DNA from 2 places in the Paraburkholderia dioscoreae genome. Region 1 is predicted to be linked to the other one. Evidence: riboswitches for the same ligand, from Rfam matches in the RefSeq annotation. Region 1 holds a riboswitch; the other holds the start of a gene.
What was found. A riboswitch is a leader RNA that binds a small molecule or an ion and turns the genes downstream of it on or off. The one in region 1 is predicted to bind manganese.

Region 1 (15,716 bases):
GCGAGCGTGCGGGCGTCGGCGGCATTCAGCGTGACCGGTTTGTCGACCACCACGTGCTTGCCCGCTTCCAGCGTGCGGCGCGCCAGTTCGAAATGCGTGTCGTTCGGCGTGGCGATCACGATGCAGTCGATTTCTTCGAGCGCCAGCAGTGCGTCGAGGTCGGCCACCACCTTCGTATGCGGATAGTCGGCGAGCGCGCGCTCGGGCTGGCTCGTGGCGATGGCCGCGACGCTCGCGCGGCCGCAGTGCGCGATTACCGGTGCGTGAAAGGTCGCGCCGGCGAAACCGTAACCCATCAATCCAATCTTCAGCGATGCGGACATGCTTGTCTTCCTGCAAAAACGGCGCGCCGCTTTGCCACCGTGGCGGCGGCGCGCAACACTGCAATTGTGGCATGTCCGGAAGGCGGACCGTCAGGGTCGTCGTGGTGCCGGTGACCGTCATGGGACGCGGCATCGGTTGCGTGCATCCGTGTTAACATCGCTCCGCTCGCGCGTTTGCGCAGCGGGCCAGAACGCCCTCCGCTCCGCGCGGGGCGCCTGTTCCGGCAGCCGGCGCCGCGCAGCATGCCCCCGGCGTTTCGCGCCGCCGCGCCCTCAACCGCCGCTTTAACCGCATCACCCATCCATAGACGATGTCCGCAGGCCTGAACCCCGCTCAAAATGAAGCGGTCCGTTATCTCGACGGTCCATGTCTCGTGCTCGCCGGCGCAGGCAGCGGCAAGACGCGCGTGATCACGCAGAAAATCGCGCACCTGATCGAGGCCAAAGGCTTCGAGCCGCGCCACATCGCCGCCGTCACGTTCACGAACAAGGCCGCGTTGGAAATGCGCGAGCGCGTGGGCAAGCTGCTGGAAGGCAAAACGCTCACCACGCCCGGCAAGGAAGGCCGCAAAGTGCCCGTCAACCAGCTGACGGTCTGTACCTTCCACTCGCTCGGCGTGCAGATTCTGCGGCAGGAAGCGGAGCACGTCGGCCTGAAGCCGCAATTCTCGATCATGGATTCCGACGACTGCTTCGGCATGATCCAGGAGCAGGTCGGCTCGACGGACAAGGGCTTCATCCGCAAGATCCAGTCGATCATCTCGCTGTGGAAGAACGGCATGATCATGCCCGAGCAGGCGATTGCGATTGCGGCGAACGAGGACGAGCATCAGGCCGCGATCGTCTACCGCAATTACGTGGCGACGCTGCACGCCTATCAGGCGGTGGATTTCGACGATCTGATCCGTCTGCCCGCCGAACTCTTCGAGAAGAACGAGCAGGTGCGCGACCGCTGGCAGAACAAGCTGCGCTATCTGCTGATCGACGAGTATCAGGACACCAACGCCTGCCAGTACGAACTGGTGAAGCTGCTGGCCGGCAAGCGCGCGGCGTTCACGGCGGTGGGCGACGACGATCAGGCCATTTACGGCTGGCGCGGCGCGACGCTCGAAAACCTCGGGCAGCTCAGCAAGGACTTTCCGAAGCTGCATCTGATCAAGCTGGAGCAGAACTACCGCTCGACGGTGCGCATTCTGACCGCCGCGAATAACGTGATCGCGAACAATCCGAAGCTGTTCGAAAAGAAGCTCTGGTCCGAACACGGCATGGGCGACACGATCACCGTTACGCCCTGTAACGACGAAGAACACGAGGCCGAGTCCGTGGTGTTCCGTCTGTCGGCGCACAAGTTCGAGCGGCGCGCCAATTTTCGCGACTACGCGATCCTCTATCGCGGCAATTTCCAGGCGCGCATCTTCGAACAGGTGCTGCGGCGTGAGCGGATTCCGTACGTGCTGTCCGGTGGCCAATCGTTCTTCGACAAGGCCGAGATCAAGGACATCTGCGCCTATCTGCGCCTGATCGCCAACGCGAACGACGACCCCGCGTTCATCCGCGCGATCACCACGCCGCGCCGCGGCGTCGGCAATACGACGCTCGAGGCGCTCGGTTCGTTCGCGGGACAGGCCAAGGTGTCGCTGTTCGAGGCGGTTTACATGGGCGGCATCGAGGCGCGTCTGTCGCCGCGGCAGATCGAACCCATGCGCGTGTTCTGCGACTTCATGCAGCGCCTCACCGATCGCGCCGAGAAAGACGCCGCCGGCACGCTGCTCGACGAACTGATGGACGCCATCCACTACGAAGCCTACCTGTACGACGCGTTCGACGAACGTCAGGCGCAGTCCAAGTGGCAAAACGTGCTGGAGTTCATGGAGTGGTTGAAGCGCAAAGGCACCAAGGCTGAGCCGACGGGCGCCGCGGCCGACGAAGCCACCGGCTACGACACTGCCGACGGTCTCGGCGACACCGGCAAAAGTCTGCTGGGTCTGATCCAGACCGTCGCGCTGATGTCGATGCTCGAAGGCCGCGAGGAAGATCCCGACGCGGTGCGGCTCTCGACGGTGCACGCGTCGAAGGGGCTCGAGTATCCGCACGTGTTTCTGGTTGGCGTCGAAGAAGGCATCATGCCGCATCGCGGCGGTCCCGACGACGAGCCGATCGACGACGCGCGCATCGAAGAAGAGCGCCGCCTGATGTATGTGGCGATCACGCGTGCGCAGCGCAGTTTGCATCTGAACTGGTGCAAGAAGCGCAAGCGCGCGCGCGAAACGGTGGTGTGCGAGCCGTCGCGCTTCATTCCCGAAATGCTGCTCGACGACGCTCCGCCGCCGACGCCCGAAGAAGCGCCGATGTCGCCGAAAGACCGGCTTGCGAGTTTGAAGGCGCTGTTGCAGAAGCCGTGAGCGAGTGCTGAGGCCGCTGAGCTGCTCCGGCGAAACGTATGGGTTCGACGGCGTGAGCGGTGAAGCCGCTGATCTGGCTCCCGCGCCCACCTGCAGCCGATAAGAAAAAATCCCTGCACCGCGTTTCCACGGGCAGGGATTTTTTTGCGACGTGGCGCAGGCCACGCCTCGTCTTACTTCACCGCGCTGACCATGTAGTCGACGGCAGCCTTTACGTCCGCGTCCGAGGCATTCGAGCCGCCCTTCGGGGGCATCGCGCCCTTGCCATGCAGCGCGTAGTTATAGACCGTGTCGATGGGGTCTTTCAGACGCGGCGCCCAGGCGTCCTTGTCGCCGAACTTCGGTGCGTTCAGCACGCCGGCAGCGTGACAGGCCTGGCAGACTTGCTGATACAGCGCCTTGCCGGCTTGCGAGGCATCCGCGCTTTGCGTGCCGCCGGCTGCCGGTGCTGCCGCTTGCGGCACGCTGGCCATCGCGGCCATTGCCGCGGCGGCCTGGGCCGCGCCCGCGTCCGACCCGCCGGCCGGTGCGGCTGCTGCTGCGCCGGATGCCGCTGCGGCACCCGCAGCCGGCTCAGCCGGTTCAGGGAAGCTCGCGCCGGAATTGTTCGCCATGTAGGCGACCGCGCGAGCGATTTCGAAGTCGCTGTAATCGTCTGGGCTGGTGCCGCCGCGCGGCGGCATTGCCCCCTTGCCGGCGAGCGCCGTGTGCAGCAGCGTGTCGAAGCCTTGCGCGATACGCGGCGCCCAGTCGGCGGTATTGGTGAATTTCGGCGCGCCTGCTGCACCCGACGCGTGACACGCGGAGCAAACGGCCTTGTAGACTTCTTCGCCGGTCTTGTAGATGCGCGGCGCATTGGCGTCGCGAATGTCGACCTGGGCGAACGGCTTGATGCGGGCGGTGACCTCGGCTTCGGAGAGAGAGTCGGTGCCGGCGCCGGTGCGCGTCGAGTTATCGACGTAGACGGCCAGCAGCACGATGATGACGATCGGAACAGCAAACCCGGCGATGATCGCGGCGATGAGCTGTGCTGGGGTTTTGATCGGGGCTCCGTGTGGTGCTTCGCTCATGCTTGTCTCGTCTCCGTGGGTATGTGAGCGGTACAGCGTGACGGCAATTTCTTGTTCTTTAATCAGCCACGGACGATTATAGACGCAAGATTTCGACGGCGGCGAGGGGCGCGGCGGGGTGTTCAGCAGGCGTTTACCCGCATCGCGAGGAGCGGCCGGAAGGCGCTGGGTGCTGCCATTCAGGCCGTCCGGTGGACGGTACGGCCGAAACCGGGTATCCTTTCGGTCTCTCGCTTTGCGTCGCATCCGTTCTGGTTGCCGCGCTTTCGTGGTGAAGCGCCCGTAGCTCAATGGATAGAGTACTGCCCTCCGAAGGCAGGGGTTGCTGGTTCGATCCCAGCCGGGCGCACCAATAGCCGTAAGGCTTTCAGCGGCTTCACCTGTTCCAGCTCCCCCCGAATTGCGGCTAACTGCGGTCCTGCTTTCGCCATCATCGGCTGGACCCACTGGCTGGTGGTGGGCGCCTTTAATGCCTTATCTGGCACGCCTTCAGCCGGTTTTTTCGATCCCAGCCGGGCATAAAAAAGAGTCGACCTTAATCTAAGGCTTGCGCTGTGTGCGCCGAATCCCTTTATTTTCCCAGCCTTGTGATGTCCACCCAAGCGCCGTACTCCATCCCAGAGCCCGCAGACATGCCCCCCGCCGTCACTCCACGACCCCCCAGCCCAACAGAACTATCCAAAAACATCTGTAAATTTCCGTCCATCAATTCAGAATCAGACGTGTAAACGTTTATCTGCAGAAATTTCCAATTGCCCTAGTCTGTCCCCTTAATTAGCATGCGTGCACCATGCAAATCTCACGACGCGTGGAATTCCCGGGGCGGTATTTCAGCAATCGCTTCCCCACTTAATAAAAGGGCTTTCGCGAAACCATTCGCACGCCAGTGTTTTATTTGCAGGTCATGTACAAAACAATCCGATTGATTTTAACTGCATCTATCATGATGCTGTCCAACCTCGCGCACGCGCAATCAGTGCAGCCTCTCTCGAGCGCAAGCCAGTTTGCCGGCCCATACCTGGGCTTCAAGGTAGGTGTGAATAGTTCCAATGCTTCCGGTGTCATCAGCAAAGCATCGCACACTACGGTTTTCCCAGGTTTCACGGCCGGATATAATTTCGACATCGACCGGTTCATAGTGGGCGCCGAGGCCTTTGCCGATTTGCATCACGGCTCGACAACCTATAAGGACGGCGGAATCGATGCAAAATTCGGCATGCCGTTCAATCAGATATTGCCTTATGTCCGCATTGGATTCACCGGCGACGATCCAGACACGCGTTTCCATTGGGGCCTGGGCATCGAATATAAATTTGCCAGACACATAAGCGCCATAGGCGAATGGACAACCGACACCAGCAATCACGACGGCACCAAAAGAACAAATAACAGTTTCACAATCGGTCTGCAGTATCACTTCAATTGATCTGCCTGATTAGCGGCTACGCGGGGAGTTACCAAGGCCCCCGCCACCCCGCCGCTCTTTTCCCCCTACCAAGGTTGTTGAAAGCGTCCCCTGCCGTTAGAATCGCCCGGTCACTGGGGAGTAGCCTTCCTTCATCCTTTGAAGGAGAACGCGTCAACATACTTGGCCTCGTAGGTCATGGCGCGTTCGACCGTGTCGGTTTGGCGAGACCATTGACGCACTGCCTCGTTCTGGTCGGACGGGCGGCGGTGCGTCATTGGTTTGTCATCTACGTCCGACCGCGGAGTTGCCTCGTGATACATCGTTGTGCCCCGCCAGTTTCTCCCGCTCGCCGTCTGCCGCGCCGCCGCCCCTCCGTGCTTGCGGGGAGCCGCCTATGACCGGTCTCCTGCTCGAACTCGCTGTCATGCTGGTCGTCATTCTGGTGGCGGCCGAACTCTTCACCAACGCGCTCGAACACCTGGGCGAACGCCTCAAAATTTCGGAGGGCGTGACAGGTTCGCTATTCGCAGCGGTCGGCACCGCTTTGCCCGAGACCCTCGTGCCGCTGCTGGCGATCGCCAGCGGTACGACCGATAGCGCGGTCAACCAGGAGATCGGCGTCGGCGCAATTCTCGGCGCGCCGCTGATGCTCTCCACGCTCTCCACCTTCCTCATGACACTCGCGATCCTCGGTTCGCGCGGCGCGAGCGGCTGGGTCGCGCCGGAACGCAGGGGCTTTACGCGCGACCTCAACTACTTTCTGTGCGCGTTCGTGCTGGCCGCTGCGGCAATGTACGTGCCGCACGAGCAGATGCTCGTGCGCGCCCTCTTCAGCGCAGCGCTGGTCGGCGTGTACATCACGTATGTGGTGATGACCTTCCGCGCATCAAACGAGTTGGTCGAGGCCGGTCACGGCACCGAAGCACCGGGCAAGATGCTGATCTCGCGTCTCGGCGTGCCGACCAACCTCGTGACCATCGTGGCGCAACTAGCGCTCGCCGTCGCGCTGCTGGTGTGGGGTGCGGAGGGCTTCATCCACGGTGTGCGCGGCGTGTCGCAGGCGCTCGGTATCTCGCCGCTGCTGCTCTCGCTGCTGATCATACCGATCGCCACTGAGCTGCCGGAGAAGGTCAACAGCATTCTGTGGATTCGCCGGGGCAAAGACACGCTGGCGTTCGGCAACATCACCGGCGCGATGGTGTTCCAGGGCACCTTGCTGCCCGCGATCGGCATTCTGCTGACGCCGTGGATGCCGCGCATCGAGGTAGTGACCGGCATCGTGATCACGCTCGCCGCCGCAGCATGGTTGCGGATCAATGTGCGCGAACGCGGTGTGCCGGTGTGGGCGTTGCTGGTTTGCGGCGTGCTGTATGCGACCTATCTGGTCATTACGCTGACTCGCTAGACGCGCCGCTCAACGAGCCACCTGACCGCAAGTGGAACAATCGCGGAAGGTTGCGCACCGGCAGGCCTTCTGCGCTTCACGCTCACTTGACCGTTGCGTCCTGCGCTGCCGACGTTGTCGCGTTGGCCGGTTTGAACACCGTCTTCCAGTCGTCCTTCATGTCGACGACGAGCCAGCCTTTTGCAGCGGCCTCGTCCAGAGCTTTGTCGAGCTTGCCGCTCTTCGACGCGCGGTCATACTGATATTCGCGTTCCGCGTCCGTATGATGCACGAGCGCGGCAAGGCGCGGGCCGTCGCCCGCCGAGGTCCATTCGAGCATCGGCGCGTCGCCGTCCGCGTTGCCGAACGCGATCACCGGACGCCTGCCGATCACGTGGTCGATGGCAAGCGGTTTGGCCGCGCCATCGACCAGCGTGTCGACTTGCGCGAGGCGTGTCAGCGAAATCGCGCCATTGGTCTGGCTGTAACGGTACTTGACGGCGCTGCCGATCACCTGCTCAGGCGGAATGCCATACATGCGCTGCGCCACCTCGCGAACGAACTCGACGTCGCCGCCCGTCACCAGATAGGTTTTGAAGCCGTTCGCGCGCAGGCAGGCGAGCAATTCGAGCATGGGCTGATACGCGAGATCGGCATAAGGCCGGTTAAAGCGCGGGTCGCTCGCGGAGTCGAACCATTCGTGCACGAGCGCGGCGAACTGCTCGCTCGTCATGCCCGCGTGCGCCGCGGCCAGCACCCGCAAAGAGCCGGCGTCGCCGCCTGCCGCCACATTCCTGAGATTGCCCTTGAGGATCGAGCGGAACGGTTCCTGGCGCTTCCACTCCGGATGCCGCCCGGCCACTGTCTTCACGCGTTGCAGCGCGAACACCAGTTGTACCGGCGCGGGTTGCTCCGGCCACAGTGTGCCGTCGTTGTCGAACACGGCGATGCGGTCGGCGCGCGGAATGAAGTCCCTGGATTCGGGCGTCGTCACGAGCGTGACGAAATCGACGATCGAGCGTTTGGTCACGGTGTCGTTCCACGATGCCAGGGTCGCGGCCGTCGATGCGCCTGCCTGCGACACGCCTCCGTCCTGGTGTGGCGTAACGGAGCAGGCGGACAGAAGTACGACAGTGAAGGCAATGCAATACCGGTGCAACGTGCGAATCATGAAAGCCTCATCGAAAGCGGTGGATCGAACCTCGAACGAGCGCCAGTCTAATGGGCGCAAGGCGCTTATTGCAGTCTTTGCAGAATTTTTTCCGGACGGCGGAGGAACCCGTGCCGCCAGCACAAATACCAATTGAATATTTCAGGAGGCCGGACGGCGCCTGGTTGGACGCGGCACCTCGGCCGCGTTACAAATTTATCTCTATAAAGCCATGAAACATTGCTAGTATTCCCAACGATGCCAGCGTGGTGAATCGTCCACTTTCCGCATGCTTCGTTTGATGCGGCGTTTCTCGTTTTCAAGGAGCGCTCATGCAAGCCCAGTATCCCGCCGCGCCACCTTTCCCGATTGCTCAAGTGACATGGCACGCCTCTTCCGCGTGGTCTGGCGTCCATCCGTGAGTGGTCGCTCAGCCGCACGAACAAGCGCGCCAAATGAATTGAATATAAATCGGACACACGAACGCGACCATCACTTTGAAACAAATTCGCATCAGGTAAAGGCAGGCGCTCGCCGATAAGAACACTCAGGACGAGACTGGAGCGATAACCACTACACTCCAACGGCGATAGCGAAGTCGAACGTCGCTGTCAATAACGCGAGCGAGGCAAAGTGTTTTTATTCGGACACCGACGCATCTGGTCAAATCCTTGATGGCAGCGGGCGCTACACTGTGAGCTTCCCTAAAGATCGGCTATCTCATGGCAAGGGCCTTCGGTCGCTAACGGTATATAACGCACATCACTTTTTCACTCAGCCCACAGAACCGCCATGCGCTGGGTAAGAAGATCAAAGACCCGCAGTTCAATGCAGATGGCTTGCTCGCGCCCTACGTGAAAAACACGAGGTTCAGTGAAGACAAAAGTTTGCCAATTGGTTGCAGGCGCCGGGTAGTGAAAAGTTCTCCCTGCACTTACGCGCCCACGGTCTCAGGCAGGCAATGCTCGACGACAACTGGGCACTGCCGCCAAATGTGCGAGAAACCTGACGCGCGCGCACTTGCACGCGTGCGGCTTTGCGACGCAGACGGTCCGTATGCGGTTCGGCCGGAGTGAGAATGTCGAACTCCTATTTGATAAGGACGATTATGAGTCAACCTAACGGTTTCTTCCCGACGAGGCGGGTTGTCGCCCGACTGTGCAAGGGTGCGCTTCTGGCGACTGCCGGCGTGAGCCTCTCGCAAACAGGGTGGGCGACTGAAGGCGGCATAGGCCGGCCCATTACCGGCATGCAGGTGACACCCTACGGCGGCATCGTGCCGCCCACCAACGACTGGATTGTGACCGCCGCCACGATTTATTACGAAGGCTCGCTGGGCGCAAGCAAGTCGATTCCGATCGCCGGTCAGGTCACGGCGGGCGTCGACGCGACAGCCGAATACACCATCCTCGCGGCAATCAAGACATGGGGCATTACCGTGGGCGGCTGGAACTTCGCGTCCTCGTTTGGCGTGCCGGTCCAGTACACGGACATTTCGTCATTTCATGGCCGTTTGCCGAACGACCACGGCACGCAGTTCGCCGACTTCTTCTTCACGCCGGTTATTGCCGGCTATCACCTGACCAAGACCGACCATATCGCGTTGAGTGTGCAGATCTATGCGCCGACCGGCGCGTACAACCCTAACCGGCTCGCCAATGCCGGGCAGAACACGTGGACCTTCACACCCACAATCGCTTACACGAAATTGCTGCCGAAAGAGAACATCGAGTTGTCGTTGAACTATGGCCTCGAGTTCTACACGCCCAATAACGACACCCATTATCACAACGCGCCGGTCAGCGTGCTCGATCTGCTTGCGCTCAAGCGCTTCAGCAACGGCTGGGGTGTCGGCGTGGTGGGCGGCTACATCCAGCAGATCGGCAATGACAGCGGCGGCATCGCAGATGCCGTCGGCGGCAGTCAGGGCCATTCCGTTGGTCTTGGGCCGATGGTCACGTGGTCGGGCAAGATCCAGAAGACACCCGTGTCGGCCTCTCTGCGCTGGGTCAATGAATTCAACACCAGCAATCGGCCGAAGGGCAATGCGGTGCAACTGTCGGTCAATGCGACTTTTCAGTAACGCGGCGCCTTGGGAGCAGCACGCTGCGGACTTACGGCAGCCGGCTCAGGCCGGCTGCGAACCAGATAGGGCGGCTCGACTCGCCCCGATCAGTGCGCCGTCTCGCGCTCGCATATCGCGTACACGCTGGAGCACAAGTCGGGATAGACGCGTCCCAACTCGAAACAGCCGTCGAGATACGCTCTGGATATGATGCCCGCCTCCAACGCCGCATCGATCTGGAAGTTGGCAAGGCCCTTGAAAAAGACGCCGCCTTCAGTGACCGGTCGCAGCTTCGCCGCCCGCAGGTCGGCCCGTAGCGTATCGATCGAATAGGTCACCCGGTGACCGTGCGCCGCTTCCGCCAGCGTCACGGCTGCGTGATGGTCGATCAACCCCATGTTGACCGCGATCTGCCGGGATCCGGCCCGCGCGTTCGGCGCAGCCACGAACAGCCTGCCGCCTTCGGACAACCAGCTGCCAATCCGGCTCAGGACTTCGACCGGATGATCGAGGTGCTCGAGCGTATGGATGAGGAAAATATTGTCGTAGCGCCGCGCCGGTTCGAAGGTCTCGAACGTCGAGTGATGGAACTTGACGGCGCCCCTCGTTTTATCCGACGCAACGGCGATACAGTCCGCCGAGGCTTCGACCACTTCCACGGAATCGAAGCGCTGCGTCAGAAGGCGCGTGAAGTTGCCTTCGAAGCATCCCAGTTCGAGCGCGTCATCGCCCGCGAGGAATGGCTCGAATGTGCGAAGCATGTACTCATGCATCAGGTAGTCGAAGTCGTAAGCGTACCGATGTTCGGGATGATCTTTTGCTTCTGCGTTGTAGTCTCTGCTCATATCGTCAATCCTGTCCGCGTTGATAGAACCGCTGCTCCACAGGTACGTAAAACTCATCGAGCGACTGCGGCACCCGGGCGTTGAAGCCGAGCACCTGGCGCATCCATGCATTGCAGCGGCCGAGATTGCCGTAGCCGAACAGGCGTGCGTAATCGAGCTGCGGCTTGAAGAACGGGCTGGTGAACGTCAGCGTCAGCGCACGACGCGGCGCGTTGGTGGTATTGCGTCCGGTTGCATGCCACATGCGCGAATCGAACAGCAGAATCGAGCCACGCTCTCCGGTCGCACGCGAGGCGTGAGCGTAGAAATGCTCGTCGGTGGGCTGCTCCAGCATGTTCTGCGAGTGCGGAAGAATATGCGTTGCGCCGTTCTCCAGCGTGAAATCATCGAGCATCACCAACGCGTTCACCATAAAGCGCCGCGTGTCGGAGCCGAAGCGGATATCGCGATGCACGTTCTGCACGTACGCGCGCGAGTCGCGCTCGTTGATGACGCCACCGTACGAATTCAGAACGAAGTTGCCTTCAAAGTACCCCTTGAAAATCGGCTCCAGCGCCGAGAGCTGCGCCAGCAATTCGACGTAACACGGGTCATCCATCAGCAGATGGTGCAAGGTGCCGGCGCTGTTTTCCAGCACGCCGTTGCGGTGCCGGATTTCGTCGCGCAACGCGAGCGAAGGACCCAGCGCCTCGACCACCGAATCGAGCAATTCGCTGCGAATCAGCCGGGGAAGCACCGTCCAGCCTGCCGTTGCAAGCGCAGTGTGGTGTTGAGCATCAATCGTGTTCATGAGTGGGGCGAAGCAACGGCAAAAGTGAAGGGCTCAGCGTCGATCATCAGCCAGGATGGCCATCGGAACGACGTCGAGATAGCGGCCGCCTTTGAAGGCGGCCTGGCGCAACAGACCTTCGGCGCGAAAGCCCACCTTCTCGTAAAGGGCGATGGCGCGCGCATTGGACGCGAGCACGGTCAACGAAATACGGTTGAGGTTGAGGTCGCCGAATGCGTGGTCGAGCGTCTGGCGCGTCGCGGCCTCGCCGATGCCGCGGCCGCGTGCCGTCTGCGTGCCGATCTGGATCGAGAACTCCGCGCAGCGGTGCACCCAGTCGATGTCCAGCAGGTATGTCACGCCCACTAATTCCTGGGTGGAGGCGAGGCATACGGCGAGCCGAACATTGGCGGCGCGGGAGCCGAGGTAACTATCGAACCATCTGTTGTCGATCTCGGCGCCCACATACCGGAAGGCGCCGCCCAGCAGGCTGACTAGCGCCTTGTCGGAGCGCCACGCATTGATAGTCGGCAGGTCGCCGCGTTCGATCTCGCGCAGGAATATCGTGTTGTCGCTCATGCGAGCCGGTCCAGTAAGTGTTGCACCATCGGCGCGAGATCGTCGCGCGTAAGCCGCTGATCGCATGGCAGGCAAAGGGTCGAGGCCGGGAGATTGCGCTCGAAGTCCGGCGCGCCTTCAGCGTCCGCCACGTCCGGCCAGTAAGTGGGCGTATAGATGCGCTGCGCGCGAAGCGTTTCCCGCGCGCCAGTGGGTGCGTCGAAAAACGGGTAGCAGAGCGGCACCGCATGTTCGTCGTGGCGAAACGTAAAGCGGTTGTAGCGCTGCAACTTCTCATGCAGGAAAGCGAAATTTTCGATGCGGCGCGCCCGCACATCTGCATAGTCGATACTGGCGAGCAGCCGCTCGGTCAGTCTCGACATCTGCAACGGCTCCTGGTACTTCAGACCTTCTTCGGCGGCGGCGTAGCCGGCGTAGCCGGCTTCCGCATCTTTTGCGAGCCGGGTCAGCAGGTGTCCGCAGCGCAGCAATGAAGCATCGTCGATTGCTTCCGGCATATCGATCGGCTGCCGGGTGACGAGATAGCCGCCGTCCGGCACGCCGAGAAACTTCCGCGGCGAGTACAGCGTGGCGAGACAGTCGGCGGGCTGCGCGAAGAACGCTTGCGCGTTGTCGATCAACACGCGTTCGCGAGGAAAGCGGCTGAGCACGTCGTCGACCTGGCGGGCGCACAGGTCGAAATAGTTGACGTAGAGGAGCCACTCATCGTCGCCGATATCGGCGGACTGCACACGCAAGTCGGCATCGAGCCGATAGCGTTTGACCGGCGTGCCGGTCATGCGCAAAGGCTCGATCATCGCGTCGCAAATGTACCAGGGCATCCAGACGGCAGCCGGCCGCTTCGCCCGAAGCAGTGCGAGGAACGCCGCGCGCGACGACTGGAAACGCAGCGCGTCGCCGTGAAGAGGCGCTTCGACTCGCGGCAGTTCGAGTTCGAAATAGCCGCCGATTGCGCGCGGCTCGCGCGCAATCATGCTGTCACCTCGACGCACAGCATATCTCTCACGCTGTTTTTGCTATTGAACATCAGGACGTCGAGAATGGATAAGGCGGGATGAAAGGCGCCGTCGTCGAACTGCGCATAGGGACACAGGTTCGGCTCGATGAAGGCAAGCTCCACGCCGCGCGCCGAAAACGCCGCGCTATCGTAAAGCGCGCGGCCGCCCGGAAGGTTCACATAGGTGCTCGCCTGCTCTTTTGCGCAGATGTCGAGGACCCGCTCCGTGCCTTTGAGATGCGCGTTGCCATATATCGTCGACGACGGGACGAATTCGGTGTCGATCTCGAGGTACTTGCAGATTTCCATGACGGTGTGCGAAGCGAGCAGCGAAACTGGCGCGAGAGGCTCCGCCAGAATCCGTGCGATCAATGCGCTGACCTGCGGGTAGTGAGGCGCTTTGGCATAGGCGTGCCGAATCGATTCAAGCAGTTTGCGCAGCCACCGCTCGCGCGGTTCGACCAGCACTTCGTTAATCTTCAACGAAGGACTCGCACCGCTGAGCGGCACGGTGAGATAACGCACCTGGTCGCCCTGCAGCATGCGGTTACGGTTGATCCAGCCGTTCTTGATGAAGTTCACGTCGTCGTAAAAGACGAACTTGTCGGCTGCCGCAGCCAGCTGAAAATACCCGATGTACGGGAGCAGGTAGGGCTGCATGATCGCGAGCTTCATGACGTTCAGGTATCCGCGATAATCCCGATGATGCGATCGAGCATGTCGTCTGTCAGCGCCGGGAAGATCGGCAGACACAGCACCTGTTGCGCGGCGGCACGCGCGACTGGCAAGTTGTCCTGGCGCGCGGAAGGCAGGCCGCGATAGATCGGAAAGTCCGAGATCAGCGGATAGAAATAGCGGCGCGCGTAGATGTTGCGGTCGCGGAACTTCTGATACAGCGCATCCCGGCTGATCGGATACTCCGGTCCGACGAGAATCGGAAAGTACGAGTGGTTCGCGACTTTCTGGCCTTCTTTGGGCAGGCAGCGGATACCGCGCACATCGCGCAGCCGTTCGCGATAGATCGCGTCGACGCGCGCGCGCTTTGCCAGCGCTTCATCAATGTGCTGCAGTTGCAGCAGCCCGAACGCGGCGTTGATTTCGCTCATCTTGCCGTTGATGCCGGATGCCACCACGGTCACTTCGTCGACGAAACCGAAGTTCTTCAGATGGTCAATGCGCTGTTTGGTCCTGGCGTCCTGGCAGATGATCGCGCCACCTTCGAACGTGTTGAAAACCTTGGTCGCGTGGAAGCTCAGCACCGCGAGGTCGCCGTGTTCGAGCACACTGCCGGTTTCGGTCTGCACGCCGAAAGCATGGGCCGCGTCGTAAATCACCTTCAGATTGTAGTTGTCGGCGATTTTCTGGATCGCTTCGACGTCGCACGGCTTGCCGTAGCAATGCACCGGCATGATCGCGGTGGTCTGCGGCGTGATCGCGGCCTCGATTTTGGCGGGGTCGAGATTGAGCGTGTGCGGATCGATATCGGCGAATACCGGCTTGATGCCGTTCCACACCAGCGAGTGCGCGGTTGCAACGAACGAATAGGGTGTGGTGATCACCTCGCCGGTCACGCGCAGCGCCTGCAGCGCGGTGAGCAATGCCAGTGTGCCGTTGGTGAACAGCGCGAGATGCTTGACGCCGAGGTACTTGCACAAGGCCGCTTCGAACTGCTGGTGAAACGGGCCGGCATTGGTCAGGATCTTGCTGTCCCAGATCTGTTGAAGATAGGGGATGAATTCTTCGAGCGGCGCGAGATGCGGCTGGGTAACGTAAATGCGGTCGTCGATCTGCGGCTCGATGGCCCCAAGCGGTAAGGCAGCGTTCACTTGTTTTCCCCTGTTTCGGATGGCGCGGTGTCGCCTGTGGCGGCAATGGCTTCTTCTGCCGTTACTTCGAACGGGATCGCCGGTTGGCCATCGCACCAGCGTTGCCACATGATTCGCAAGGCGCGCGACAACCCTGCGGCGACCACTTCGGGCCGGAATGCCGCCGAGGCCATGCAGCGTTCGCGCAGACCGATGCGCAGCGCGGCGAGCGCGGGAATATCGGAGGACAGCGCAACGCCCTTAGCGACGAAATCCGCCTTGTCCGTAGCGAGAAACTGCTCCAGCCCGACGTGCGACATCCAGGTGGTGCCGGCGCGGCTCGGTAGCGTGTTGCCGCAGATGGTCAGAGTCGGCACGCCCATCCACAAGGAATTCAGCACGGTGGTCGAACCCGTGTATGGGAACGTGTCGAGACAGATGTCGACGTGAAAATGCTGCTGCAGATAGACCGGGATGCTCGAGCGGCGACGGAACATCAGCCGCTCGCGTCCGATACCGACGCTGCCGAACCAGTCGATCAGGAGCTGTTCGTCATCGTCGTTGGCGATTGCGCCGAGCAGCATGCGCGACGAAGGCTGCGCGTGCAGTAATTCCGCCCACAGCGCGATCACGTCGCGGCGCAATTTGTTCATCCGGTTGAAACTGCCGAAGGTTACATAGCCGTTGTGCATGGCCGGCAGAATGTTGACCGGCGGCGCGCTCTTTTCGGGCAGGAACGGAGCGTTCGCCGGCAAATGGACGATCTTCTCCGAGAACATACGTTCGGCATCGCCGAACGGTACGCCGAATCTGTCCACCAGGTAGTAATCCATCGCGCTGAGGCCTGTGGTGGCCGGATAGCCGAGCCAGCTCACCTGGATCGGCGCGGGCTTGCGCGCAAACGTGAGGAGGCGGTTGC
Region 2 (15,716 bases), 890 kb from region 1:
ACGGCCTCGATGTTCGCGAAGTCGGTGTCGGTTGCCGTTTCGGGATTCGCCAGCACGTACTTCGTGTTGAAGATGTTGAGCCCCTTGTTCTCCATCGCGCCCATGTTGAAGTCGCTTACGGCGACGATCATGAAGCGGTCCAGATCGAGTTCGAGCCCGAAGCGTTCCTCGTCCCAGCGGATCGAATGAATCAGCGAGTCCATTGCGTGACGGGTCTTGTCCAGGTCGTGCGGCTCGACCCACACCTGCAGCAGCTTTTCCTTGCCCGAGCCGCTCTTTACGCGTTCTTCCAGCGCGACCAGCTTGCCGGCGACCAGCGCGAACAGGTAGCTCGGCTTGCGGAACGGATCCTCCCAGCGCGCGAAGTGGCGGCCGTCAGGCAAATCGCCTTCTTCGAGCAGGTTGCCGTTCGACAGCAGCACCGGATAATCCGCCTTGCTGGCGCGCAGCGTGACCGTGAAGGTCGCCATCACGTCCGGGCGGTCGAGGAAGTAAGTGATGCGGCGAAAGCCCTCGGCCTCGCACTGCGTGAAGAAGTTGCCGCCCGACACGTAGAGACCCGACAGCGTGGTGTTCGCAGCCGGATTACAGATGCTCGTGAGCGTCAGTTCGAACTGATCCGGCACGTTGTCGAGCAGCAGGCCGTGGTCGTGCGCGTGAGCATTGGCGAACGGCTGGCCGTCGACCTCGGCGCCCACGAACTCCAACTGTTCGCCCATCAGTTCCAGATGCGCGGCACGCGCGGCTTCCGGATTGCGGCGCACGCGCATCGTGTTGCGGACAACCGTGCGTTCAGGAACCAGATCGAACTCCAGCGCGACGGTGTCGATCAGAAAGGCGGGCGGCGCGTAGTCGGCGCGGCGAATCACATTGGGCGTTGCGGTATCGGCCATGGCGTTCTGTAGTGTTGGAACTCGAGTCGGCGCGCGCGCTTCTGACGCACGAGCCGGGCATGTCGAACCATTGTACAAAGCCTCGGCGAATCGTGCGGGGCGAACTTTTTACCGAATTTGCCAGTCAGCGTATTATCGGGCGCCCGCCTGGTACAAAAGCCTGCACGCCGGCCGGGCCGGTCATGACGGACAATACAGAGACATTGAGAGGCTTCACGAGGTAGACCATGAAAATCGATCGATGGACCCGCCGCGCCACGCTGCTGCTAGCCGGGCTGGCGGTGCTGCTTTCCGGCTGTACGACCTACGTCACCACGCAGGTCACGGCCTTCTCAGACTGGAGCGGTAGCGACGCCACCCGCACCTATGCGTTCACGCGGGCGGCGGACCAGCAGAGCAATCTCGAGCTCAGCACCTACGAGCGTTTTGTCGCGAACGAACTCGCCACGCATTCTTTCCGCCAGGTCGACAACGCGCGGGCACGCTATCTGGTCGGACTCTCGTACGGAATCCGTTCGGACATGGTGACGGTCTCGGAGCCGGTGTATTACAACCCGTGGCCGGCGCCATATTGGGGCTGGGGCCGGCCGTTCGATCCGTGGGGGCCGTGGGGTGGCTTCCCCGCCACGTACGTGAACCAGAGCTATCCTATCTTCACGCATCTGTTGGGCATACGGATCACCGAGCGGGCAACCGGCAAGGAGGTCTACAACGTGACGGCGCGCAATTCGGGCGGCGAATCGTCGCTGGTCCGGGCCATGCCGTATCTGGCGCGTAGCGCGCTGGCTGATTTCCCGCTCGGTAACGGCGTGGTCCACACCGTGAAGATTCCGGTCGACAAGAACGGCGGGGCATCGAACGAAATAGCCGCTACCGGCGCCGCGCCTGCCGCTGCGCCGGCACCGGCCTCCGGTGCGAAAGTCGTTCAGTAGGTCACGCGCGACTGGCGGCGCGCTCTAACGCGCTCGCCGGCAGCAAAGAAGACGAGCGGCCCGGCAATCATTCTTGCCGGGCCGCCTGTTTTGCTGATACCGGATCGAGCCCGAAGAAGCACCACGGCGCTCGAATCAATCGCCGCGCGAGCGACCCGCAAGCGAGCCGCGCCGCGCACGGCGGCCAGATGCTGACCACGCGCTGCCTGAGTGCTGAGTGACTCAGCGGACCCGGCCGCTAATTCCTTGCCGTGGCGCCTTGCGCTACCCGCCCGATCTGCTGGCCGACATTCGCCTAAACGCCCACACCGAACAGCGCCATCGTCCCGAGAATGACAAACATCACCGCCGCGATGCCATGCACGAGCTTGGTCGGCAGTCGATGAGCGAAACGGTCGCCGAGCAGGATCGCAGGCACATTGGCGATCATCATGCCGAGCGTGGTGCCCGCCACCACGCCGAAGAAATCGTGGAAACGCGCGGCGAGGGCCACCGTGGCGATCTGCGTCTTGTCGCCCATTTCCGCGAGAAAGAACGTCACCACGGTCGCGCCGAATACGCCGAAGTGCGTGCGGCTGGTATTGGCCTCTTCGTCGTCGAGTTTGTCTGGAACGAGAATCCACAGCCCCATGCCGATGAACGATGCCGCCAATGCCCAACGCATGATGGTCGGCGTGAGCAGCGAGCCGAGCCACGCGCCGAGCGCGCCCGCGCAGGCGTGATTCACGAGCGTGGCGGCGAGCACGCCCAGAATGATCGGCAGCGGCTTGCGGTAGCGGGCCGCGAGGACGAGCGAAAGCAATTGCGTCTTGTCGCCGATCTCGGCGAGCGCGACCGCTCCGGTCGAAATGAGAAAAGCGTGATCCACGGTGTGTTGATTCCCCGGGCCGAGATATGAACGAGCGACGACCCACGACACCGCCGGGCCCTGTTGCGGCGGTGTGTGGATCATCGGTCTCGCCAGGCCAGAGGCTGCGGCTGCCATGGCCGTACAGGCCAAGTCTGTTGACAGGCGCCCCCGCGAACCACACGTGCGACGCACCCGATGACAGCGGTGCGGACGTGCCGCGAGGCGGCTACTCCCCAATGAGGGACGGAGTATAACAGGCGTGGCCGCGCCTGATAATGGATTGCGTCAGCCGCACGCGCCGTTGCATTGCCCGGACTGTGGATTTGACGCGGGCTATGCGCCGGCCATTTGGAAACCAGGGCGAAGACGGAGCCGAAACTAGCCAATCTGAAACACTTTTTAAGAAAGTTAAATGAAAGTATGGGCGGATGACGACGAAATGCTTGTATGTCCGTATCGACTGCAAGCCCCGCCGCCAGTGGTTTTGCGTTTGTGCGTGTAGCGGGAAATCGCGTCGGAGGTGCGAGTGACGGCTTTTTCGCCGAACGTCGCATGAGAGATACGGATACAGATGGATACGTCTTTTGTGGCTGATTTATCCCAGAATATTCAGTATGATTCCCGGCGACCACAGGGAGCCCGAGGCAATTCTCCAGACAAACTGGCGAGGGTGCCTAAATAATCGGGGCCAAGTGCCGTTAATTGGCTGAACCCTATATAAGATAAGAAGATTGGATCGACCCCGGCTGGAGATTGCCGGTCCGCGCGGCGCGTACACGCTGTGACGGTGCCGTATTCCGTCAGGCGCTTCAGCCTCCTCGCTTCTACGCGCGAACACCGATATGCCCGATCTGCACTGGACCATTCCGGTCGCTCGCTGGTCTAGCTGGCCTGCTGCCGCATCTGCCGCCTCCGATATTGGCTTCATCGAGCCGATCGTGCGGCGTCGTCTGAGCACTCTGTCGCGAGTGGCGCTCAAGGTTGCGCACGATTGTGTCGCCGCGGACGCGGCGCGGGTCGTGTTCGCTTCGCGCCACGGGGAACTGCGGCGCACCACGGATATCTTGCGTGCCATCAGCGCGGGCGAGCCGGTGTCGCCGACCGCCTTCAGCCTGTCCGTGCTCAATGCGATGACCGGCGTGTTCGGCATTGCGCGCGGCGACCGGTCGGCGGCGAGCGCGATTTCCGCCGGCGCCGAAACGCTCGGCTACGCGCTGCTGGAAGCGCACGCGCAATATGCCACGCAGCAGGATTCGCCGTTGCTGCTGGTCTACGCCGACGAACCGGCCGACGCCGCGTACGGCACGATCGAAGACGAAGTGCCGGGTGGCGCGATCGCGATCCTGCTCGATAGCGAAACGGCGACGGCCGAACTGGTGTGCATGGTCTGCCGCGCGGGTGCGCGGGAGCCCGCGTCGGCGCATGAAGCCAGCGCGAACCAGCCCGCCGGCGGGCACCGCGCCGGCTTGCCCAGCTTCTTCGCGACCCAGAGCCAGGCGCTGCAGCACTGCCTGGAGACCGGGCTGCCCGCCGCCTGGCAAGGTGCCGACGCCAGTTGGCATTGGAGTTGGCATGACCGCGCGGCTTGATTATTGCTGGCGATTCTGCGCGACCGGCATGGCCTTCGTGGTTTTCGGCGTGTGCGGCATGCTGTTTTCGGTGGTGGTGTTTCCGCTTGCGTGGGTGTGGCCGCACCGCGCATCGCGACAGTTCGCGGTGACGAGCGTGATCCACTGGTTTTTCCGCGCGCTGGTCGCGGTGTTGCAGCGCGTCGGCGTGATGGAACTCGAAGTGTCGGGCATGCGCGCATTGCGCGCGGACGGCCCGGCGATCGTGGTTGCCAACCACCCGACCTATCTCGACGTGATGGTGCTGCTGTCGCTCACGCCGCATGCCTGTTGCGTGGTGAAAAACGCGCACTGGAGCAACCCGTGTTTCTGGGGCATCGTGCGCTCGGCGGAATACGTCAGCAATGCCGACCCGGCGGAGCTCGTCGAGGCCGGCGCGAAGCAACTGGCGGCGGGCTATACGATGATCATTTTTCCGGAAGGCTCGCGCAGCCCCGCGCCGAACCGGCTGCATGCTTTTTCGCGCGGTTTCGCGCACATGGCGCTGAAAGCCGGCGCACCGATCGTCCCGGTGCTGATGGATTGCGATCCGCCCGCCTTCACCAAGCAGATGCGCTGGTACGACGTGCCGGCGCGCGCGTTCAGAATCCGCGTGAACGTGCTCGAACCGCTCGGCGTCGACCAGCTCGCGGCCCATGACACTCCACCGGCTCTTGCGGCGCGCAGCGTGACGAGCGCCGTCGAAGCACACATTACTCAGCACCTGTTCGATTATGGATTCTTTAAAACTGGAAATTAAACAGCTTCTGATCGAAGCGCTCGATCTGGAAGACCTGAGCCCGGCCGATATCGACGACGATGCGCCGTTGTTCGACACCGACGGCATCGGTCTCGATTCGATCGACGCGCTCGAAATCGGCATCGTGCTGCGCAAACAATACCAACTGACCCTTGCGGCGAACGACGAGCGCACGCGCGAACACTTCCGCTCGATCAACACGCTCGCGGCGCTGGTGGCGAGCCAGCGCGAAGCGGTGCACGCTGTGAACGAAACAACCAGAAAAGGGGAATAAATCGTGTCCGAGGCAGAGATTCTGGAGCGCATCCGCGCCATCTTCAAAGAGAACTTCGCGATCGAGCCCGAGCGTGTCACGCCCGAAGCGCATCTGTTCGAAGACCTCGATCTCGACAGCATCGACGCCGTCGACCTCGCGATCAAACTGCAGGAAATGACCGGACGCCGCATCAAGCCGGAAGAGTTCAAGTCGGTGCGCACTGTCGGCGACGTGATCGGGGCGGTCGAATCCCTGCTGGCGGCACAAGGCTGATGTGCGCCGCACGCCCGCGAACGCAAGCGGCGCCGCAGCAGGCCGCCGATGCCTCGCCCGGCACCGGGCGTCGCCTGGGCAAAACCGTCGTGCAGGTGCTGCTGAAGCTCGCGTACCCCGCGCTGATCCTGTGCGCGTGGCGCTGGGACACGCCGCGCTATGTGGGCTGCATGCTGTTCGCGATCCTGTGGCTGCAGCGCTGGGCCGGCAGCGGCCCGGTCGCGACCTCGCTGCGGCGGCTCTCCACGATCGACTGGACCGTGGCTGGCTTGCTGAGCTGTGCGTCGGCGGCCATCGTGCTCACCAATAGCGAACTGCTGTTGCGTCTTTATCCGTCGCTCGTCAATCTGGGTTTGCTGATCGCATTCGGCGCGACGCTCGTGCGCGGGCCGTCCATGATCGAAAAATTCGCACGCCTCGGCAATCCCGACCTGGCGCCGGGCGCGGTGCGCCATACGCGGCGCGTGACCCAGGTGTGGTGTGGATTCTTCGCGCTGAACGGCGTGTTTTCCGCTTATACGGCGCTGTACTGGAGCCGTGCGAGCTGGTCGCTCTATAACGGAGCGATCGCCTATGGGCTGATCGGCGTGCTGCTGGCGGCCGAGGTCGTCTGGCGTTACCTGGTCGTGCTGCCGCGCGCCGCGCGTTCGGAGGCGGCCTAATGATCGCGTTGCATGATCTGTTGTCGGCGGTTCATGAGAGCGCCGCGCTGCGGGCGCCCGTTTGCCGGGATGGCGCCATGGTGCTCGATCGCGCGGCGTTTCGCGCGCGCGTCGCCGCTTTGATCGCGCTCGTGCAGACGCAGGCCGCGCAACGCTACGCACTCTGTATCGACGATCCGTTCGATTTCGCCTGCGCGCTCTTCGCGTTGCTCGCGTGCGGCAAGGAGCCGGTGATTCCGGCCAATGCGACGCCGGGCTATCTGGCCGATCTCGCGGATGCTTACGAAGCGGTGTTGACCGATGCGGATTTGCCGCCGTTCGAGCTTGCTGCTGGAGCCAACGTCAGCGTCAACGCCGAAGCTGAAGTCAACGCAGTAACCCATGCCGATACCGGCTTCAACACGCGCGTCGACGTCAACGCAGCAGCGGCAGGCAACGCCGGAGCCGACGCCGGCACCAGAAACGCCGAGGCGGCCCCGGCGCACACGTCGAGCGCCGCTTATACGATCGACCCCAACGCCCCGCTCACGCTTTACACATCCGGCAGCAGCGGCCGCCCCAAGCCGATCCGCAAGACACTCGCGCAATTCAACGCCGAAGTGCACACGCTGGAAAAACAGTGGGGCGCGCTGGTCGGCGACGCGACCGTGCTCGCGAGCGTGCCGCATCACCACATCTACGGTTTGCTGTTTCGCGTGTTGTGGCCGCTTGCCGCCGGCCGTGCCTTCGACCGTGCGGTCAGCATCGAGCCGTTGCATCTGCAAGCGCAGATCGAACATTGCGGCGCGGCGGTGATCGTTTCGACGCCCGCGCAACTGTCGCGCTGGCCCGCGTTGCCCGGCTTTGCCGACCTGACGCCGGCGCCGCTCGCGTTCTTTTCGTCGGGCGGCCCGTTGGCGCCTGAAGCCGCGCAGGAATACGCCGCCGCCTATGGCGCGGCGCCGCTCGAAATTTACGGCAGCACGGAAACCGGCGGCATTGCGTGGCGGCGCCAGGATCAGACCGACGCCTGGCAACCGGTGAGCGGAATCGACGTGCGCCGCGACGAAGACGGCGCGCTCAACGTCCGCTCGCCACACCTCGATCACACGGGCTGGCATCGCACCGACGACAAGATCGCTTTCGACGCCGACGGCCGTTTCCGCCTGCAAGGCCGGCTCGACCGCGTGCTCAAGCTCGACGGCAAACGCGTGTCGTTGCCGGAACTGGAAGCGCGCCTCGCGCTGCATCCGTATGTCGCGCAAGCGGCGATCGTGCCGCTGGCCGGCGCCTCGCGCGAGCGCGTCGGCGCCGTCGTGGCGCTGACCGAAGCGGGCGGCGCAGCATTGCGCGACGAAGGCCGCGTGGCGCTCGCGAAAATATTGCGCCGGCATCTCGCCGAATATTTCGACGTCGTGGTGCTGCCGCGCCATTGGCGTTTTCGCGTCACGCTGCCGTTCGACGCGCGCGGCAAACTGCCGGTGGCCACCGTGGCGGCCGCCTTCGAACCGCGCAGCGAAGGTGTCGAAGTGCTGGCCGAAGCGCGCAGCGGCGATACGCTGCATTACGAGTTGCGCGTGCCGCCCGCGCTCGTGCATTTCGCCGGCCATTTTCCCGGCCTGCCGATTCTGCCCGGCGTCGTTCAGATCGACTGGGCGATGCGCCTCGCCGCCGACCACTTGCCGGCCGTGCGCGCGCTGGCGTCGATCGATCGTTTGAAGTTCATGGCGCCGGTGCCGCCGGGCGCCGTGCTCAAGCTCACGCTCGCTCACGACGCGGCTCGCCGGCGCGTGCAGTTCGCGTACCGTGTGAACGGCCGTGATTGCGCGTCCGGCGTGATCGTCTACGGGGCGCCGGCGTGAAGACCTTCTCCCCATGCATCGTCATTCCGATCTACAACCATAAGGACGCGATCGGCGCGACCATTGCTCATCTCGCGGTTCACGGCCTGCCGTTTTTTATCGTCGACGACGGCAGCGACGAGGCCACCCAGCAGGTGCTCGCCGCGCTCGCGCAGCAGTACGTGGGGCAGCTCACGCTGCTGCGCCTGCCGCTCAACGGCGGCAAAGGCGCGGCGGTGATGGCGGGGCTGCGCGCCGCGCGCAAGGCGGGCTACACGCACGCCTTGCAGATCGACGCCGACGGCCAGCACGACGCCACCGACGTACCGCGTTTCATCGAAGCCGCGCGCGCCGAACCGGGCGCGGTGATTCTCGGCCGCCCGGTCTACGACGAGAGCGTGCCGAAAGCGCGTCTCTACGGCCGCTATCTGACGCATGTGTGGGTATGGATCGAAACGCTTTCGTTGACGATCCGCGATTCGATGTGCGGCTTTCGCCTCTATCCGCTGGCGCTGGCCTGCAGTCTGATCGACAGCGTGCGACTGCCCACCCGCATGGACTTCGACATCGAGATCCTCGTGCGTCTGTACTGGCGGCGCGCCGCGTTCCGCTCGATTCCGACACGCGTCACCTATGCGACCGACGGCGTCTCGCATTTCGACGTGCTGTGGGACAACGTGCGCATCAGCCGCAGTCATACGCGGCTCGTGTTCGGCATGCTGTGGCGTCTGCCCATGCTGCTCGCGCATAAGGTGATGCCGCGCCGCACCGAGTCCGCAGAGGGATACAGCGAACGGAACGAACAGGACTGGTGGCGTATCGCCGAACGCGGCAGCCACCTGGGCATGTCGCTGCTCGCGCTCAGTTGCAAGCTGTTCGGCCGGCGCTTCGCCGCGCTCTGGCTGCATCCGATCGTCGCGTATTTTCTGCTGACCGGCCGCGCCGCGCGCGAGGCCTCCGGCAACTATTTCAGACATCTCGGCGAAGCCGCGCCGCAAGGCGGTACGCCGCGTCCGGGCTGGCTGTCCGCGTACCGCCATATGCTGGCGTTCGCGCAATCGGGCTTCGACAAGCTCGCGGCCTGGTCGGGCCGCGTCAACAATGCCGACGTCAAGTTCGAAGATCCTTCGGCATTCGAAGCATTGGTAGCGAGCGGCAAGGGCGCGCTCGTGATCGGCGCGCATCTCGGCAATCTGGAGATGACCCGCGCGCTCGCCGCTCAGGGCGCTTACGCGAAGGTCACGGCCGTCGTCTATACAGACCACGCGCGCCGCTTCAATAGCGTGCTGGCTTCGGCCAATAGCGAGTTCGCGCGGCATCTGCTGGAAGTGCGCGACTTCGGACCCGAGACCGCGATGATGATGCAGGAGCGCGTCGACGCCGGCGAGTTGCTGGTGATCGTCGGCGACCGCGTGCCCGCACACGAAGCAGGCCGCACGACTGAAGCACGATTTCTCGGCTCCACCGCGCCGTTCGCGCAAGGCCCGTATGTGCTCGCGCATGCATTGGGCTGCCCGGTCTATCTGTTCTTCTGCCTGAAAGAGCGCGACGGCTACCGTCTTTATTTCGAACCGTTCGCGGAGCGCATCGAACTGCCGCGCCGCGAACGCGCGCAGCATCTCGCCGCGTGGGCGCAACGTTATGCCGTGCGTCTCGAACACTATTGCCGCAAGGCACCTTATCAATGGTTCAACTTCTTCGATTTCTGGGCCAGCCCCAAGCGAGGCGCGAATGGCCGAACATGATCTGATCGATGTGCCGGATGCGGGCGCAAATGTGAACACGACAGCAGTCGTAATAGGCGGGCGCAAGCTCACGATCGAAGAGGTCGTCGCGATTGCGCAGCACCGCGCGCCGGTCGCCTTGAGCGCCGATCCGGCGTGGCGCGCGCGCATCCAGCGCGGCGCGGATTTTCTGCGCCGGCATCTGGCCGCGGGCGCGACCGTGTACGGCGTCAACACCGGTTACGGCGACGCCTGCGTGGTCGACGTGCCGATGGAACTGGTCGAAGCATTGCCGCTGCAACTCACGCGCTATCACGGCTGCGGCATGGGCCAGTATCTCGACGAGGCGCAGACGCTCGCGGTGATCGCCGCGCGGCTCAACTCGCTCGCATACGGTTTTTCCGGCGTGCGTCCGGTGTTGCTCGAACGTCTGGCCGATCTGGTCAATCATCGCGTGTTGCCGTGCGTTCCGTCGGAAGGCTCGGTCGGTGCGAGCGGCGATCTCACGCCGCTTTCGTATGTGGCCGCCGCGCTCGCGGGTGAGCGCGACGTGATGTTCAAAGGGCGCCTGCGCGATGTGCGTGAAGTGTGGACCGAACTCGGTCAAACGCCGCTTACGCTCGCGCCGAAAGAAGGGCTCGCGCTGATGAACGGCACCGCCGTGATGACGGGTCTCGCCTGTCTCGCGTTTGCGCGCGCCGATCATCTCACGCGGCTCACCGCGCGCCTGACGGCGCTGTGCACGGTCGCGCTCGACGGCCGTGCCGCACATTTCGACGCGATGCTGTTCGAAGTGAAGCCGCACGCCGGTCAGGCCGAAGCGGCGGCATGGATCCGTGACGACCTGGCCGGGCGCGACGACACGCCGGGCCACCGTCTGCAGGACCGATATTCGATTCGCTGCTCGCCGCATGTGATCGGCGTGGCGCGCGACGCGCTTTCGTGGGTGCGCCGCGACGTCGAGAACGAACTGAACAGCGCGAACGACAACCCGCTGATCGATCCGGACAACGAACGCGTGCTGCACGGCGGCAACTTCTACGGCGGTCATATCGCTTTCGCGATGGACTCGCTGAAGGTCGCGATCGCCAATCTCGCCGATCTGATGGACCGGCAACTGGCGCTCCTCGTCGACGTCAATTTCAATAACGGCTTGCCGCGCAATCTGTCGGGCGCCACGTCCGCGCGCGCCGCGATCAATCACGGTTTCAAGGCGGTGCAGATTTCGTCGTCCGCATGGACCGCCGAAGCATTGAAGAACACCATGCCCGCCAGTGTTTTCTCGCGCTCCACCGAGGCGCACAACCAGGACAAGGTCAGCATGGGCACGATCGCCGCGCGCGACTGCCTGCGCGTGCTGGAACTGACCGAACAGGTGGCGGCAGCGCATACGCTCGCAACCGTGCAAGCTGCCCGTCTGCGATTGAAGATCGATAGTGGAACGCCGGTTCCCGCGCCGCTGCGAACGTTCATGGAGAGCGTGGGCGCGCAGTCGCCATTCGTCGACGAAGACCGCGCGCTCGAACACGAACTGCGCGCACTGACCGCCCGCATTGCCGCGTGCGATCTACTGCAAGACTATCGCGGAGGACCGGACGCATGACAGGTTCCCGCAAAGTGCTGAGCGCGAGCGCGACGGTGGAAGTGCCGTTCCACGACGTCGACGCGATGAACGTGTGCTGGCATGGGCACTATCTGAAGTACTTCGAGATTGGCCGCGCGGCGCTGCTGCGCGCTTTCGACTACGACTATCGCGAGATGCAGGCTTCCGGCTACTTGTGGCCGATCGTGGAAGCGCATCTGAAATACGTGCGGCCGGCTACCTACGGTCAGCAGATCGAAGTACGCACGCAACTGATCGAACACGAAAACCGCCTGAAAATAGGCTATGAAATCGTCGATTGCGCGTCCGGCACGCGCCTGACCAAGGGCTATACGATCCAGGTCGCGGTCGATGCCGCCACCCAGGAGTTGCAGTTCGTCTCGCCGCCGGTCGTGTTCGACAAGCTGGAGCGCGTATGGGGACGGTGAATTTGCGCGCGGTGATCGTGAGCACATTGAGCGCGCTGAGTGTGGCGAGTGTGCTCGCCGCGGCAGTCGTATGGACGCAGGCTGCGTCGGCGGTGTCGACGAAAGAAGCCGCGCCCGGCAACCCCGCACTCGTCTCGCAGATCGCCGCGCATCTCGCGCAGGCGCGGGGCGTGCGCGCGCAATTCACGCAGACGCAAACGCTGGCTGCGATGAAGCAGCCGCTCGTCAGTACCGGCTCGCTGTTGTTCTTCCGCGAGCGCGGCGTGATCTGGCAGATCGACAAGCCATACAAAGCCACCTACGTAATCACCGACGCAGGCGTGGTTGAAGTCGATGCGAACGGCCAGCGCGTCGCGGCTCACAGCGCACAGGGCACGCGCGGCGTCGCACAAGTCTCGAAGATGATGCGTGCGATGCTCGGCGGCGATCTGTCGGCGCTGTACTCGCAATTCGACGTGGAAGCCCAGGGTAACGCCGCGCAATGGCGCATGCAGCTCACGCCGAATCAGCCGCAGATCGCGCAGTCGATCAAAGGTCTGGCGATGAGCGGCGGCGACTATCTGCAGAGCCTGCGCATCACGTTGGCAAATGGCGACGTCACCCAACTCGACTTCACGAAGAGCGCGGCCGTGACCGAACTCAGTGCGACTGAGCGCGGCCTGCTCGGGGCGCCGTAATGGAGATGCTGCAACAGCGGTCGCCGAAACAGGTATGGGGCGTGCGCGCCGCGTGGCTGCTGCTCGCGCTCGTGGCGGCACTGTATTGCGGCTGGCGTTTCGCCGGACCGTCGCCGCTGCAAACTAATCTGCTCGCGCTATTACCCGCGACCGAGGCCGACCCCGTCGCCGAACAGGCCGTGGATACGCTGGCGAGCGCGCTTGGCGACCGCACGGTTTTTCTGGTCACGAGCAACGACGACGCGCACGCGAAGGCGGCCGCGAAACAGCTGGGTGCGTCGCTGCAAAAGAGCGGCGCGTTCGGTTCGGTGACGGCGGAATTGCCGCCGTTCGATCTCTCGCAAATCGCGGCGCTGTACATGCCGTACCGCTTCGGCCTGCTGGCGCCGGCGGACCGCACGGCATTGGCCAGTGGCGCGGCGGGCAGCACGTTGCACGACACGCTCGCGCAGCGCCTCTACAGCCCACTGCGCGGCGGACTCACCACGCCGCTCGCCGACGATCCGTTCGGCTGGCTCGAACACTGGCTCGGCGGCCTGCCGCTTGCCACCTCGAATCTCGAACTCGAAGACAACATGCTGGTTTCGCATCACGGCGCCGCCACCAGCGTGCTGATCGTCGCGACGCTGCCGGGTTCGGCGTACGAAACGAAAACGCAGCACGCCGTCCTGGCGGCGCTCGCTCAGGGCGAAAGCGCCTTGAAGCAGTCGTTCCCCGACGTTTCGGTGGCGCGAACAGGTGCCGTGTTTTACGCGGAAGCGGCGCGCAGCGCGTCGGAACATGAAGTGCATCTGATCGGCATTGCATCGCTGTGCGGTATCGCGCTGCTGATGATGTGGGTGTTCCGCTCGCCGCGTCTGCTATTGCTCGGCTTCGTATCGACCGCGCTCGGCATAGTTTGCGCGCTCGCGGTGACGATGCTGATTTTCGGCAAGCTGCATCTGTTGACGCTCGTGTTCGGCGCAAGCCTGATCGGCGAAGCGGTCGACTATTCGATTCAGTACTTCGTGGTGTATCTCGGCGCGCAGCGTGACTGGGACGCACGGCGCGGCGCGCGCGCCGTGCGTCCCGCGCTGAGCGTGGCGCTCGCGACGAGTCTGCTCGGCTACGCAATCCTCACGTGGGTGCCGTTTCCCGCGCTCAAGCAGATTGCCTGCTTCGCGATTGCAGGGATCACGACGGCGTTCGCGTCCGTGTTGTGGCTGCTGCCCGCGTTGCTCACGCGCGCGCCTAAACGCAGCCCGCAGCGCGTGTTTGCAGGCGCGGCGCGCGTGCTGGCGGTGTGGCATCGCACGATCGGCGGCAAGCGGGCGTGGTTCGTCGCGGCGTTGCTGTTGTTGCTGGCGATTCCCGGCTGGCTGCGTCTGACCAGCGACGACGATATCCATCTGCTGATCCAGCGCGATCCTGCGCTCGTCGCGCAGGAAGACAAGGTGCGCGCGGCGGTCGGCGTGGATAACAGCGCGCAGTTTTTCGTCGTGCGCGGCGAGACGCCCGAACTCGTGCTGCAACGCGCCGAAGCGTTGGGCACGAAGCTGGATGCATTGAACGGGACCGCGAACAAGGTCGGCAGTTATCAGTCGGTTGCGCAATTCGTGCCGTCGGCGAAACAGCAGAATGAAGACCGCGCGTTGCTCGCGCAACACGTGTTCGACGACCGTGCCGCGTTGCGCGCCACGCTACTGCAAGCCGGCTTCAAGGACGAAGTCGCCGACGCCTGGCTTGCCGCGTACGCGAAACCGCAAGCACCGCTGACGGTCGATACGTGGCTCGCGGCGCCGTGGTCGCAACCGTACAAACACCTTTGGCTCGGCGAAGTCGATGCAGCCACGAAAGCCTATGCCGCGGTCGTCATTCCGCAAGGCGTGACGCTGCGGAACGAACCCGCATTGATCGCGTTGGCGGAAGGCTTGCCCGGCGTCGTGTTCGTCGACAAGGCAGCCAGCGTGTCGAAACTGTTCGGCGCGTATCGCGTGGATAGCGGCTGGTGGCTCGGCGGCGCGCTGGCCCTCGTGCTCGTTCTGCTGATGCTGCGTTACCGCATGCGTGGCGGCGTCGCCGTGGCTTTGCCGGTGCTGCTTGCCGTGGGCGTCACGCTCGCCGTATTCGGCTACGCGCACGTGCCGCTCAATCTGTTCAACTGGCTCGCGCTCATGCTCGTGCTCGGCGTAGGCGCAAACTATGCCGTATTCCTGCGCGAAGGCTGCCTGCGCGCGGACGCCGACCTCGGCGCGGTGTGGACGGGCGTGTTGTTGTCGGCGGCCACCACGTTGTTGTCGTTCGGCATGCTCGGCATGAGCGCCATGCCCGCGCTGAAAAGTTTTGGCGCGACGCTCGCGCTCGGCATCGCGGTCTCGGTGCTGCTCGCGCCGATCGGCATGCCATCGGAATCAAGGGGGGCCGCATGAAGGCGCCATCAGTTTATTTGCACGCGCTCGGCATGATCAACGCGCTCGGCGGCGACCTCGAAAGCATTGTCCCGGCGCTTGCCGCCGGTCGTTCGCCGGGTATGGCGAACGCGCATACGGGGATCGGCGAGGCGTTCGTCGGCAGCGTGCTCGCGCCGCTGGAGCTGGCGCCGCGCGCCGAACTCGCTCGCTACGACTGCCGCAATAACCGCTTGCTGCTCGCCGCGCTGGCGCAGATCGCGCCTGCTGTGGAAGCGGCGCGCGAGCGCTACGGCGCGCATCGCGTCGGTGTGGTGCTCGGCACCAGCACGTCGGGCATCGAGGCCGCCGAAGCCGCGTTCGTCTATCAGGCGCAGGCCGGCGATCTTCCCGCGAACTTCAACTACCGGCAGATGGAAATCGGCACAGCCGCGCCGTTCGCCGCCGCCGTGCTCGGCCTGCACGGTCCGGCGTTCACCATTTCGACCGCGTGCACGTCGAGCGCGAAAGCCTTTGCGTCGGCACGCCGGCTGTTGCAGTTGCAACTGTGCGATGCGGTCGTGGTGGGTGGTGTCGATTCGCTGTGCGAGCTGACGGTGCAGGGTTTTGCGTCGCTCGAATCGACTAGCAACGTGCGCAGCAACCCGATGAGCCGCAATCGTTGCGGGATCAATGTCGGCGAAGGCGCGGCCGTGTTCCTCATGAGCCGCGACGAGGCGGCGGTGCGCGTCGCGGGCGTGGGCGAATCGAGCGATGCGTATCACATTTCCTCGCCGGACCCGCAGGGCGTGGGCGGTGAACTCGCGCTGCGCGCGGCGCTCGCGGATGCGGGTGTCGAATCGTC

Region 2: linked by a shared signal. The riboswitch ahead of PDMSB3_RS15510 (TMEM165/GDT1 family protein) and the one ahead of PDMSB3_RS19740 (sodium:calcium antiporter) in region 1 are both predicted to bind manganese.

The regions. Positions count from the first base shown of each region.
Region 1 covers NZ_LR699553.1:4,337,370-4,353,085, reverse strand. The annotation lists gene PDMSB3_RS19765 (oxidoreductase) at 1-323, opposite strand, end outside; gene PDMSB3_RS19760 (UvrD-helicase domain-containing protein) at 635-2,725, shown strand; gene PDMSB3_RS19755 (c-type cytochrome) at 2,899-3,795, opposite strand; tRNA gene PDMSB3_RS19750 (tRNA-Arg) at 4,072-4,147, shown strand; gene PDMSB3_RS19745 (outer membrane protein) at 4,739-5,221, shown strand; yybP-ykoY riboswitch at 5,325-5,506, shown strand; gene PDMSB3_RS19740 (sodium:calcium antiporter) at 5,598-6,608, shown strand; gene PDMSB3_RS19735 (HAD family hydrolase) at 6,691-7,758, opposite strand; gene PDMSB3_RS19730 (hypothetical protein) at 7,757-7,894, shown strand; gene PDMSB3_RS38435 (DUF1214 domain-containing protein) at 8,327-8,542, shown strand; gene PDMSB3_RS19720 (SphA family protein) at 8,846-9,820, shown strand; gene PDMSB3_RS19715 (class I SAM-dependent methyltransferase) at 9,910-10,647, opposite strand; gene PDMSB3_RS19710 (phytanoyl-CoA dioxygenase family protein) at 10,652-11,437, opposite strand; gene PDMSB3_RS19705 (GNAT family N-acetyltransferase) at 11,471-11,995, opposite strand; gene PDMSB3_RS19700 (hypothetical protein) at 11,992-12,969, opposite strand; gene PDMSB3_RS19695 (WbqC family protein) at 12,966-13,667, opposite strand; gene vioA (dTDP-4-amino-4,6-dideoxy-D-glucose aminotransferase VioA) at 13,673-14,818, opposite strand; gene PDMSB3_RS19685 (tetratricopeptide repeat protein) at 14,815-15,716, opposite strand, start outside.
Region 2 covers NZ_LR699553.1:3,448,477-3,464,192, reverse strand. The annotation lists gene pepN (aminopeptidase N) at 1-893, opposite strand, end outside; gene PDMSB3_RS15515 (DUF4136 domain-containing protein) at 1,121-1,825, shown strand; gene PDMSB3_RS15510 (TMEM165/GDT1 family protein) at 2,121-2,693, opposite strand; yybP-ykoY riboswitch at 2,705-2,922, opposite strand; gene PDMSB3_RS15505 (beta-ketoacyl synthase chain length factor) at 3,518-4,264, shown strand; gene PDMSB3_RS15500 (lysophospholipid acyltransferase family protein) at 4,248-5,042, shown strand; gene PDMSB3_RS15495 (phosphopantetheine-binding protein) at 5,017-5,316, shown strand; gene PDMSB3_RS15490 (acyl carrier protein) at 5,320-5,571, shown strand; gene PDMSB3_RS15485 (COG4648 family protein) at 5,571-6,233, shown strand; gene PDMSB3_RS15480 (AMP-binding protein) at 6,233-8,074, shown strand; gene PDMSB3_RS15475 (glycosyltransferase family 2 protein) at 8,071-9,798, shown strand; gene PDMSB3_RS15470 (HAL/PAL/TAL family ammonia-lyase) at 9,785-11,380, shown strand; gene PDMSB3_RS15465 (acyl-CoA thioesterase) at 11,377-11,808, shown strand; gene PDMSB3_RS15460 (outer membrane lipoprotein carrier protein LolA) at 11,796-12,485, shown strand; gene PDMSB3_RS15455 (MMPL family transporter) at 12,485-14,893, shown strand; gene PDMSB3_RS15450 (beta-ketoacyl-[acyl-carrier-protein] synthase family protein) at 14,890-15,716, shown strand, end outside.